4 regions of the Halobacillus seohaensis genome follow, and region 4 is predicted to be linked to each of the others. Evidence: riboswitches for the same ligand, from Rfam matches in the RefSeq annotation. Region 4 holds a riboswitch; each other region holds the start of a gene.

Region 1 (3,143 bases), on a different contig from region 4:
GTTAATTTCATATAAGTCCACGTCATCTTTCCGCAAACCATGACGTCTTAACAATTTATCGATCGCGTCAGACGGTTTTGTATGAAGGCTTGAATCTGGACCAGCCGTTTCTGACCAGCCAATAACACGAGCCAATGGTGTTTTGCCTATTTTCTTTGCATATTCTTCAGAAGCAACGAGTCCTACACTTGCTCCATCAGACATTTGTGAAGCATTTCCAGCAGTTACCGTACCGCCGTTTCGAAAGGCTGGTCGAAGTTGGCTCAATTTCTCAAGAGTGGACTTAGCCCGAATTCCCTCATCTTGAGAAACCTCTTCCTTTCCTGTATGTACGGCAACTATCTCATCATTGAGCCGCCCTTCTTCTTGGGCAGCAGCCGCCTTTAGTTGAGATCTTAAGGCAAATTCATCCTGCTCTTCACGTCCAATTGAATATTTTTCATTTTGTAAATCTGTTGATAATCCCATCGAAGTATCAGTAAGAGAACACCAAAGCCCATCATAAATTAACGTATCTGTGAACTCTACTGGTCCAGTAGCTAGTCCATTTCTAATCGGAGCCACATGCGGCGCATTTGTCATAGAGTCAAAGCCGCCTACTACATATAATTGACCTTCAGCAAGCTGAACTCGTCTCGTTGCATCCGCAATAGATGCTACTCCAGCTAAGCAAACATTGTTAATCGTAATCGCCGGAGTCGACCAGGAGATTCCTGATTTCGCAGCTACCGTTCGCGCAGGATTCTGTCCTTGTCCTGCCTGAATAACTTGCGCCAAAATAACACCGTCCGCTTCTTTTGCCTCAGGCACACGACGAAGTAGTTGCTCTGTTGCCTGAACTCCAAGATCCTTCGCACCTAGCTTCGCTAAACCGCCTTTCCACTTTCCAAATGGCGTTCGAACTCCTTCTAAAATAACTACTCCCATAAGGGCACCTCCCTTTAATAATCAAATTCCTTTACTTTCCATTTATCCTCTTCCATTTCCACTTTTCCATCAGTAAACCGCTGTTCTTTAAACGGATCTCCATAATGGTGAAAACCATTCTCTTCCCAATACCCAGACTGATCGGATACTCGAAACTCAAAGCCACGCACCCACTTCACACTTTTCCAAAAGTAAAGATGCGGAACAATTAGACGAAAAGGCCAGCCGTGTTTTTCAGTAAGCGGCTTTCCGTTGTACGAATGGGCAAGCATCACATCTTTTTCGTATAATTCCTTAATTGGCAAATTCGCTGTGTAACCATAATCTCCGTGAATCAAAACATGCTGAGCTTCATTCTTGATCCCGAGAAAAGGCAGTAAATCCTTAAGAAGCAAACCTTCAAACTCATTATCAAATTTAGACCATCTTGTCACACAATGAATATCTGCAGTGATCTTAGACTGAGGCAGTTTCCTTAAATCATCATAAGAAAAGGTTAAGTTTTCTTTCACTATCCCATTGATAAAAAAACTCCACTGCTCCAAATCGTACGAAGGAACTTCACCTACTGTTAATATTGGGAATTTCTCTGTCAAAACCTGACCAGGAGGCAAACGGCCGCCAAAATCATCCTTTACTTCAGGTACTTTCGACCGTTTTAATCGCTCCGCCTTATCCATAACGCCATCACCTTCCTAATCCATTCCATATAAAAAGCCTCTTTCGCAATGAAAGAGGCAGAAGATTTTGCTTCAACCTCTCTCATCTCCCGGACACACTTTTGTCCGTTGGAAGTAGCACCGTTGTCATAAGACCGGTTGCCGGGCGTCGAAGGGCCAAATCCCTCAGCCTGCTCTAGATAAGAGTGGTAATCGATATGAAGTTAATTGCCATACTACAAATAAATAAGATGAAAGTCAATAATATTTAGAAAATTCCGCGAAAGTTCCTATTACTTAAGATGTTGTTTCGCCAACTTCAGTTGTTCCCTCACTTGCTCAAATCCAGTGCCGCCCTCACTTATACGCGCGGCCACTACATGGTCTGGTGCCAATTTTTCATAAATATCATCCTCAAACAAGTCAGAAAACTCTTTGTACTCCTCAAGCGTCAAATCAAGCAAATATTTCTGCTTCTGGATCGAGTAAAGCACTATCTGACCTATTACCTCATGAGCCTGACGGAACGGAAGACCTTTCACAGCTAAGTAATCCGCAATATCTGTCGCGTTCGAATAATCTTCATTCACTGCCTGACGCATATTAGAACTTTTTACTTCCATAGAAGAAAGCATAGGCGCTAGCAACGACAACGCACCATCAAGCGTATCAACCGTATCAAACATACCTTCCTTGTCCTCCTGCATATCCTTATTGTACGCAAGCGGAAGACCTTTAAGGAGCGTCAATAACCCCATCAAGTTGCCGTAAATACGACCCGTCTTTCCACGCAAAAGCTCAGGAACATCAGGATTCTTCTTCTGCGGCATAATACTAGATCCCGTACAAAACGCATCATCCAATTCCACGAAATCAAATTCCTGACTACTCCAAAGAATCAATTCATCCGAAAGTCTAGAAATATGGGTGATTAAAATGGAAGAGATCGACAAGAATTCCAGAATAAAATCCCGATCACTGACGGCGTCCAATGAGTTTGGATAAACGTTTTCAAATCCGAGTGTCTCAGCCGCCATCTTCCTATCGACAGGATAAGGCGTTCCAGCAAGCGCTGCTGCACCAAGCGGAGACCAATCAATACGCTTCACACTATCTTTCAAGCGTTCCTTATCACGTTCAAACATCCAGAAATACGCCAGAAGGTGATGAGCGAATGAAACAGGCTGCGCTCTTTGCAAGTGAGTGTATCCTGGAAGAATCGTGTCCACATGAGATTCTGCTTGACTTGCCAGTGCATTTTGAACCGCTTCAACTAGCTGAATCAAATAGTTCGTTTTTTCCTTGAGGTATAAATGCATATCTGTTGCTACTTGATCATTACGGCTTCTGCCTGTATGCAGTTTCCCACCAACAGGACCAATTTCATCAATTAATAGTTTTTCAATATTCATATGAATATCTTCATGTTCAACAGAAAATTCTACCTCATCATTTTCAATTTTCTTCTGAATGATGTGCAGTCCTTCGGTAATTTGTGCAGATTCCTCTTCTGTAATTATGCCACACTTACCAAGCATATCGACATGAGCCAGGCTA
Region 2 (3,143 bases), on a different contig from region 4:
AGTGGCAAGTGCCTGTTCCAGATCTTTTTTTAAATCATCAATATGTTCAATACCGACCGAGAAGCGCAGCAGTCGATTACACACACCGTAGCTTGTTCTCGTTTCCTCGGGGATATCGGCATGAGTTTGTGTCGCAGGATAGGTGATAAAACTTTCCACCCCGCCAAGGCTTTCGGCAAACGTGATCACATTTAAGTTTCTTAAAAATGGGTCTACGCAATATTCAGATTGAAGCCGAAAAGACAACATTCCTCCTCTTCCAGGATAAAACACATGAGTTACTGCTTTATGATTTCTTAAATAATCGACGATAGTTTTTGCGTTTTGTTCATGTTTTTCAATCCGCAAAGCAAGTGTTTTCATTCCTCTCATAAGCAGCCAGGAGTCAAAAGGAGAGAGAACAGCCCCCGCCGTGTTTTGGTAGTATCCTAATTTTTCACAAATCTTTTCATCCTTACCAACAAGCAGGCCGGCAAGTACATCGTTGTGTCCACCTAAATATTTAGTGGCACTATGAATCACGATGTCGGCACCTTCTACAAGTGGTTGCTGTAATAAAGGAGTGTATAGCGTGTTATCCACTATAAAAAGCAAGCCATGCTTTTTAGCGATTTGCGAGAGTGCCCCAAGATCTGCTGTGTTCATAAGCGGGTTAGTTGGAGTTTCTATATAGATCGCTTTGGTGTTTTCGGTTATGTATGTTTCGATGTTTAATAGATGTTTACTATCACAATAAATAAATGTGAGGTTGTATTGAGTGGACAAGTATTCAAACAGTCGGTAACTTCCCCCGTATAAGTCCTCAGAGACAATGATTTCATCTCCTGATTTAAACAGGGATAAAGCCCCTTGAATAGCAGCCATTCCTGAACTAAAGGCAAAACCTGCTTTTCCATTTTCAAGCTCTGCAATGGATTGTTCTAAGAGAGTTCTAGTCGGATTTCCTGTTCGTGTGTAATCATAACCAGTCGATTCACCAATTCCTGGATGCTGATAAGCTGTAGAAAAATAGACTGGTGCGTTAATTGATCCTGAAGCGTCACCATTATTTTTTCCTGTATGAACTAACTTTGTTTCTGTTTGATTTTGGCGCATAGCGATTTCCCCTTTTTTTAAGCTTATTAAAAAACAAAAAAAAGTCCTCTTGTAAGAAGAAGACTTTTGTACGTACAATTCTCCTTCTTATCTTTCAAGTTGAATCATTCAACTTGCTGGAGTTAGCACCTTTCTGGTCGAACCAGTGGTTGCTGAGGCGTTGTCGGGCCAGTCCCTCTGCCTCTCTTGATAAGAGATTAATTTTATAAAATTCTTTCAATTCAATGTACACCACTGGAAACGATTTGACAAGGGTAAAAAAGGAACTCTTTAAGAAAGAAGGGTTTTTAAGGAAGGGAATAGAAATAGTGCATAAATCAACAAAGGAGTTCTTACATATGAATGTAGAATTAGTTATCGATAGTCAATCGACTTTAGGAGAAGGGCCTTGCTGGGATCATGAGCGTGGGATTCTATATTTTGTGGATATATTAGAGAAAAAAATTATTCAATTTAATCCGCAAACAGAAAAGGTTCAGAGCATAGACGTAGACAATTTCGTGGGGGCAGTTGCTGTTCGTGAGAAGGGAGGACTAGTAGTGGCACTCCAAAAAGGGATGTATTTTCTAGACTGGCAAAAGGAAGAGCTAACACCTATCGTCGATCCAGAAAACCATCTTCCTATGAATCGGTTTAACGATGGGAAGTGTGATCCAGCCGGTCGCTTTTGGGCGGGAACGATGGATTTATCCGAGGAAAACGTAACTGGTTCTCTTTATTGTTTAGATGAACAATTGCAAATCACTGAGAAAATTAAAGAAGTGGGAATTTCAAATGGACTCGCCTGGTCACCTGACTATTCTTATATGTACTTTATTGATACACCGACAGGAAAAGTAATGCGTTATAACTATGAGTTGTCTACAGGTGAAATTAAACAACCTGAAGTCATTATCCAGTTCCAAGAAGATATGGGACATCCAGATGGTATGACAATTGATGAAGAGGGGATGCTCTGGATCGCTCATTTTGACGGACATGGGATTTCCCGCTGGAATCCTCTCACAGGAAATCGGCTTCAATTTATTCCGATCCCAGCAGCAAACGTAACCTCCTGTACTTTCGGGGGAAATAACCTTGATGAATTGTATGTCACCACGGCGAGAAAAGATACGAGCGAAGAAGATCTTTTACGTTACCCTCATGCAGGTGGAGTTTTTAAAGTGAAGGCAGGGGTGCGAGGAAGTTATAGTTATTCATTTAAGGGGTAAATGTAAGATAAGTCAGGTGTTTAAAATTAGACGATAACATTAGGGAGGAAATAATCATGGGATTTTTTGATGAATTAATGGGTAATGCGAGTGAAGTAGATACAGAAAAACTTGGTAAAGAACTCGAGGGTGTTCTAATTCCTAATGAAGTAGTCGAGAGTGGATATAAAGTGTTAAGAGATTCTTTTATTTTTACGAATAAACGTCTTCTTCTCATTGATAAACAAGGGATGACAGGTAAGAAAGTAGAATATCATTCTATTCCATATAAAAGTATTACTCATTTTAGTACAGAAACAGCAGGAAGTTTTGATCTAGATGCTGAGTTAAAGCTTTGGTTAACAGGTCAAACCGAACCTATTCAGAAACTATTTAAAAAAGATAGTCCAATAGAAGAAGTTCAACAAACTCTCGCAAAATATGTATTAAGTTAACTAGTATATATTGTTCCAAAGAGGCCTTGCTGGAAAGTTCAGCAGGCTTTTTTTATAAAATTTTATCTATAAGAAAAAAGGCGATCATCTACTAAAATGAACAAAAGTTGATTTATTTTTCAGATAAAAAAGAAAAAAACAAATGGTCTCCGTTAACTCTAAACTCAAGCCTGGACTGAATGAAAACGCTTACTAAGTTAACTTAATAATCTAACTAGTCAGAAAACTTGCTCAAAACCTGTTGACCTTTTCTGAAAATGGGTTTAAAGTAGTCCTCAATCAACTATAACGCTACCGAAACCAATGGCTGTGCAAGTTGATTTCATGTGGAAAACTGACCCATTGACCCAAATTGTGCAGGAGTGCATGCCTGCACGGGGTCACCCAAAATGTATAATATGTT
Region 3 (3,143 bases), on a different contig from region 4:
CTGTCCTCATGACTTTAATTATTACCAGCATGTTGTACAAGCGATTTTGAATGAGAGAGAATTATAATTCTTTGACAATAAGGGAGAATGTTATTATATACTATGAGGAATTAGAGTCTAAAAGGAGAGATCTCGATGTCAAAACGATCATTTAGTACACGTGTTGTACATAATAAGTTAAATCAAGATACAGCATTAAATAGCAAAGCTACTCCAATTTATCAAACATCTGCTTTCACCTTTCGTGATTTGGATCACTTGGAAAGCTATTATGCAGGAGAGGTGCCGTATTCCTATACGAGAGAGAATAACCCGAACACAGATGAATTAGGACAGACGGTTGCTAATTTGGAGGGTGCACCTTCAGGGGTAGCAGCTTCATCTGGCATTTCAGCAATTATGGCTGGAATTCTTTCGGTTGTTGAAGCAGGAGATCATATATTAGCTGCTGAAGACTTGTATGGTGGAACACATCAATTGATTACTAAGCAATTAGCGAGTTTTGGTATTGAATATACAATGGTTTCTTTTGCTGATGAACAGTCCATAGAAGCTGCAATTCGTCCGAATACGAAGTTGTTGTACACAGAATCCATTTCCAATCCTTTTCTACGAGTAGAAAATATTGAAAATCTTGTTAAATTGGGCAAACAACACGATTTGAGGACAATGGTGGATAATACATTTGCTACACCTTACTTACTACAGCCTTATACAAAGGGAATAGACATTGTGGCTCATAGCGCGACAAAGTATATCGGTGGCCATAGTGATGTTACTTCTGGCGTAGTAGTAGGGCATGAAGAACTGATTACAAAAGCAAAGCAGAGAATTATTGGTTTAGGCACAAACTTAAGTCCTTTTGAGGCATGGCTTACGCAGCGCGGCTCAAAAACTCTTGCATTACGAGTGAAACAGCAATCACATAACGCAGACCAGGTAGCTCAAATGTTAAACGAAGACGATGGAGTGGAACGCGTCTATTATCCGGAATATGTCTCTGAACGAGGAAAAGGAGCCATTGTAACGATTGAGTTAGCTGAAAAGGTTGATGTAGAAGCGTTTTTCAAATCATTAGGATGGATTAAGCTAGCACCGACGTTAGCAGGAGTTGAAACAACCGTATCCTATCCTGTACGTACTTCTCATCGGGCTTTAACTGTGGAAGAACGAAATAAAATTGGAATCAATGATTATGTGATTCGACTGTCTATTGGAATTGAAGAAGCGGAAGATATTGCTGCCCAGTTCAAGCAGGCAATCCATCAATCTATTAAATAAATATTCAAAAAATTATTGACTATAGTTAGTAAAGTGCCTATAATTGATAAGCATAGACAATTTAAATAATGCAAACTCTTATTAAGAGCGGCAGAGGGAATAGGCCCTGTGATGCCCGGCAACCTACAAATATTCAGTTTGAGAAGGTGCCAAATCCTACAGATCATTGATCTGAGAGATAAGAGGAGGACCCGTTTATAACAAACCCCTCTTCTTATCGAAGAGGGGTTTTTTGCATCTTTTTATCTCAGATTTGAAAAGTGAGGAATAAGTTTATTCAACAATCGGCCAATAACACGCTTGGGATAGCTGGCCGTTCCGTCACCAACACGAAAGGAAGGTGGTCGGGGAAATAGCTCGCTTTTCGGACCACCTTTCTTTAAATGCAGTAACCGAATCGTCTTCCCGCAATCGGAAGCTTTAACGGACTAAGATAAGCAACTTGCCTAATAAAGAAATCAATAGTTTTTGTAACAAAAATCAAGAACTAGATTTAAAACAGCCTAAAAGTAAACAATAAATTTTATTTATTCTAAGGGAGGATTTTATTATGACAAATTCATTTGAAAGCTATGATTTAGATACAATTTCTTTACACGGTGGACAGTCACCAGATCCGACGACAGGTTCTCGAGCCGTTCCAATCTATCAAACGACATCTTATGTTTTCCATGACACAGATCATGCACAAAGCCTATTTGCTCTAGATGAGCCTGGGAATATTTATTCACGAATTGGTAATCCAACGGTAGATGTTTTTGAAAAGAGAATGGCCTTACTTGAAAATGGGGTAGCTTCTGTGGCTACAGCTTCTGGAATGTCAGCTATTTCTCTATCCATTTTGAATATTGCTGGAGCAGGAGATGAGATTGTTGCTGCAGCAAACTTATATGGTGGTACTTATAACTTATTTGCTAATACTTTGCCGCGATATGGTATTAACGTAGTATTTGTTGATCCAGAAGATCCTGAAAACTTCCGAAAAGCGATTACTGATAAAACAAAAGCGGTTTTTGCTGAAACGATTGGAAATCCCAGCTTGCATGTACTAGATTTTGAGAAAGTATCCGGAATTGCTCATGATAATGGGGTTCCACTTATCGTTGATAATACATTCGCTACTCCTTACTCTTGTAAACCAATTGAATGGGGTGCAGATATTGTTGTTCACTCGGCGACGAAGTGGATAGGAGGTCATGGTACAACGATTGGTGGAGTTGTTGTTGACGGTGGCCGTTTTGACTGGACTAACGGTAAGTTCCCTGTCTTCACAGAGCCAGATCCAAGTTACAATGGCATTAAATATGCGGCTGATTTTGGAACATTAGCCTTTATTACAAAGCTGCGTGTTCAACTGCTTAGAGACATTGGGGCATGCTTAAGTCCGCAAAGTGCTTTTCAACTTATTCAAGGTCTAGAAACGTTACATCTACGTGTTGAGCGTCACAATGATAATGCTCTTGAATTAGCAGAATACTTGAAAGGACATCCAGATGTAGAGTGGGTCTCTTATCCAGGTTTAACAGAGCATCCAGCACATGACCTTGCCGGCAAGTACTTAGAAGGTGGATATGGTTCCATTGTGAACTTTGGAATTAAAGGTGGTCGTGATGCTGGCCGTGAAGTAATTAACAATATTTCACTATGGTCTCACGTTGCAAACGTAGGAGATGCGAAATCACTAATTATTCACCCAGCATCAACAACTCACCAACAGTTATCAGCAGAAGACTTAGTTGCAAGTGGGGTAACAGAAGAGCTAATTCGTTTATCTGTAGGTATTGAATCAGTGAAAGATTTAATTAATGACTTAAATCGCGCTATTGGTAAAGCTACTGGTCGCGAAGTAGCTTCTACGATTA
Region 4 (3,143 bases):
TTGTTTAAGTACATCAGGTAAGTGCTGCACTACTCTATTCCAAACCATAGGATTGGCAGCCATTGCTTGAAATAGAGCTGATTCGTTCGCAGACCAAGGTTTTCTTGTTTGAATATAGTCTAACGTTAATCGGTAACCAGGTCCAAGGTTCTCATCGCGTCGCTTCTGAAATTCCTTCATAACCCCTTCCCATGATTCACCTTGATCCCAAGCTTTAATGGACTTTGCAAGTAGAGAAGATTGCATCAATGCGTCATTGATTCCTAACCCTGTACTAGGGTCTTTGCTATGGCCCGCATCTCCTATCAATGCCCAACCTTTTCCTGCAGCCTCTCGAAAGAAGTTAGGAACACCCGGTGTACCGATAATCCTCCCTTGCAAGGTTGCTTCTTCTAAACGATCACTCATTCCATAAAATTGACGGTAAGTTTCCTCAAACGATTGTGGTTCTTTCGCAAATTTATTAAATTCCTCCGGACGAACTTCTAGCCCTAAACAATCGATCCCTGGTTCCATCGGAAATAAAAAACCAATCCGCCCCTCATTCAAGAAAATTTCAGTGGTAGGTTCCATAAGTGGCTTAACATTAAAATAATACCCGTAAAAGACTGGCCTCACAGTAGAATATTCCCCATATTTCTTAGCTCCTACCCACTTAGCAACCGAAGAGTTTTTACCATCTGCTCCTACAGTAATAGGAGCCTTGATGGTATGCTTACCCCCTCTTTTATCAACTGCTTCCAGTCCACACACTTCACCTTGCATCCCTTTTTTAAGCAAGCTAATCACTTGATATCCTTCTAAAAGCTCCACATTTTCATAACTTATAGCCTTATTAATTAACACATGGTCTAAATGGTCGCGTCTCGGGGCCAAGGTATAAGACTCACGGGGCCCTTCGATGAAACTATCAGCTATATATGTACGCATTCTTTTAATCTTCCTTAAGCCTGTAGCTTCAACTTCATCTAATACATCTAACTGTTTCAAATAATGGAGGTGCGAGAGGTGGTGTGTAGAAAGTGTATCACTTGGAAATGATGACTTATCTAACATTAATACTTTTTTGCCCATTTCACCTAATAAAATGGCTAAGCTTGCCCCAGCAACTCTTGCACCAACAATAATGACATCCACTTGTTGTTTCATATCATTTACCACACCTTTATTTATTTATAGGTAGGGAGATCCCTGCTAGAATTGAAGTGAAAATAAAGAGGAGGGGTATTTGCCTGCATCAAACGAATTAACCATAGAGGATTATCACTTTTTAATTCTATGTATAGCGTAACGTTTCAGCAAGTTTTATTCCATAAAAAAACTCCCGATCCGGGAGTTTTTCTAGAAAATTAACCATCTCTCATCTTAAAATTTCATCTCCTCTTCTACTTCGTGATTTTGGTCAAGAATTTGCACACGACTTGGCTTGTTTTGCTCCGCCATTTCTTTTGCCTTTTCTACAGCTTTATCTCTTGCATCATATTCATCAGTTGGAGCAACATCTTCTATTTTAACTATCCAACCTGTAACATCTTTATTTGGTGCAACGCTATATTCCTTCATGATTTATCTCTCCTTCTACTTTGTAGTCTTGATGTGTATTTTCCCACTGTTTTTCAAATTCAAACGTGGACATTATTTTACAAATAGTTTGACATTATATTCGTGTCATTCTATAATTCGTAACATACCTTAAATGACACGCCAACTGAATAACTCTTATCTAGAGTGGCAGAGGGACTAGGCCCTGTGACGCCCGGCAACCTTCAAGCAACGGCTTGAAAAGGTGCTAATTCCTACAGATCTTTATGATCTGACTGATAAGAGGAGGAACCTAACCAACCGCCCTCTTCTTATTAAAGAAGAGGGCTTTTCATATTTTCTACATTAGGAATTTAAATGAGAAATAGGAGGGGGGACCGTACATGTCAACTAAAAACATTATAGATCAAAATACTAAAACTAAAATTTCGATTGGAAGCTTTGCCTTAGAATCTGGAGGGACACTTCCTGATGTTGAGTTAGCTTATGAACGGTTTGGTCCTAAAGATGCCCCTGTCGTTCTCATTTGCCATGCTCTAACTGGAAACCAATATACTATTGGTTCTTCTGAAAGCCCTGGGTGGTGGTATGGCCTTGTTGGGGACAATTGTCCAATTGACACCACCCACTTCCAAGTGATTACCTTCAACGTACTGGGAGGATGTCATGGTTCTACAGGTCCAGCAAGTTTTAATCATTTAACACAGGATACTTATCGATTGGATTTTCCAAAGATTACGATCCGTGACATGGTTCACGCTCAGTATAAAGCATTACAAAAACTTGAAATTTATGAGGTACATGCCATTGCGGGTGGGTCACTAGGCGGGATGCAAACCTTTGAGTGGGGACTTCTCTACCCAAATTTTATGAAGCAATTGTTTGTTTTAGCTGCAACTCCCTACTTGAGCGACTATGGAATTGCTTTTAATCATATAGGAGCACGAGCTATTCAAGATGATCCAGCTTTCAATAAGGGAAATTATGATAAAAATGAACAACTTCAAGGGTTTGAACTTGCGAGAATGACAGGTATGGTTACGTATCGAAGCGGAAAGATTTTTCAAAAAAGATTTGATAGAAGTCACAATGAGTCCCATTATGACATTCAATCTTATATGGATTATCAAGGGGAAAAAATTAAAGAGCGATTTGACGCCAACAGCTATCTGTATTTATTAGAATCTATGAACAATCACGATATCAGTCGTGGTAGAGGGACATTACAAAATGTAGCTAAGCAATTTCAGGCACAACTTTACACAATTAGCTTCCAACACGATTTATTATATCCCAAAGAGTTAATAGAAGACTTCAGTGCTGACGTACCTAATAGTCAACACCATCATGTCCAGACAGATTACGGTCACGATGGCTTTCTAGTTGAATTCGATCAATGGGGTCTATGGATTCAAGAAAAAATCAACCAAGGAGTAGTGAACAATCATGACAATTAGAGTAGCATTATTAGGATTTGGAACAGTCGGTCAAGGAGTTTACGAAATCCTTCAAAATAAGCAGAAACAATTAACAGACTTAATAGGTGAAGATGTAGAGATATGTGGTCTATTAGTTCAAAACAAGCTTAAAGAACGCGCCAT

Evidence for each region. A riboswitch is a leader RNA that binds a small molecule or an ion and turns the genes downstream of it on or off. The one in region 4 is predicted to bind S-adenosylmethionine.
Region 1: another riboswitch for S-adenosylmethionine. It lies ahead of ACFQIC_RS14855 (sulfite oxidase-like oxidoreductase); the one in region 4 lies ahead of metX (homoserine O-acetyltransferase MetX).
Region 2: another riboswitch for S-adenosylmethionine. It lies ahead of ACFQIC_RS06195 (methionine biosynthesis PLP-dependent protein); the one in region 4 lies ahead of metX (homoserine O-acetyltransferase MetX).
Region 3: another riboswitch for S-adenosylmethionine. It lies ahead of ACFQIC_RS13515 (PLP-dependent aspartate aminotransferase family protein); the one in region 4 lies ahead of metX (homoserine O-acetyltransferase MetX).

What each region holds. Positions count from the first base shown of each region.
Region 1 covers NZ_JBHSZV010000038.1:17,874-21,016, forward strand. Annotated here, with positions in the region: gene ACFQIC_RS14850 (acetyl-CoA C-acyltransferase) at 1-927, opposite strand, end outside; gene ACFQIC_RS14855 (sulfite oxidase-like oxidoreductase) at 942-1,607, opposite strand; SAM riboswitch class I at 1,687-1,793, opposite strand; gene argH (argininosuccinate lyase) at 1,880-3,143, opposite strand, start outside.
Region 2 covers NZ_JBHSZV010000013.1:350,670-353,812, reverse strand. Annotated here, with positions in the region: gene ACFQIC_RS06195 (methionine biosynthesis PLP-dependent protein) at 1-1,095, opposite strand, end outside; SAM riboswitch class I at 1,180-1,291, opposite strand; gene ACFQIC_RS06190 (SMP-30/gluconolactonase/LRE family protein) at 1,434-2,306, shown strand; gene ACFQIC_RS06185 (PH domain-containing protein) at 2,363-2,740, shown strand.
Region 3 covers NZ_JBHSZV010000034.1:3,413-6,555, reverse strand. Annotated here, with positions in the region: gene ACFQIC_RS13525 (NUDIX hydrolase) at 1-67, shown strand, start outside; gene ACFQIC_RS13520 (trans-sulfuration enzyme family protein) at 136-1,281, shown strand; SAM riboswitch class I at 1,357-1,466, shown strand; gene ACFQIC_RS13515 (PLP-dependent aspartate aminotransferase family protein) at 1,832-3,143, shown strand, end outside.
Region 4 covers NZ_JBHSZV010000044.1:1,833-4,975, reverse strand. Annotated here, with positions in the region: gene ACFQIC_RS15975 (NAD(P)/FAD-dependent oxidoreductase) at 1-1,149, opposite strand, end outside; gene ACFQIC_RS15970 (DUF2188 domain-containing protein) at 1,366-1,563, opposite strand; SAM riboswitch class I at 1,717-1,827, shown strand; gene metX (homoserine O-acetyltransferase MetX) at 1,926-2,999, shown strand; gene ACFQIC_RS15960 (homoserine dehydrogenase) at 2,989-3,143, shown strand, end outside.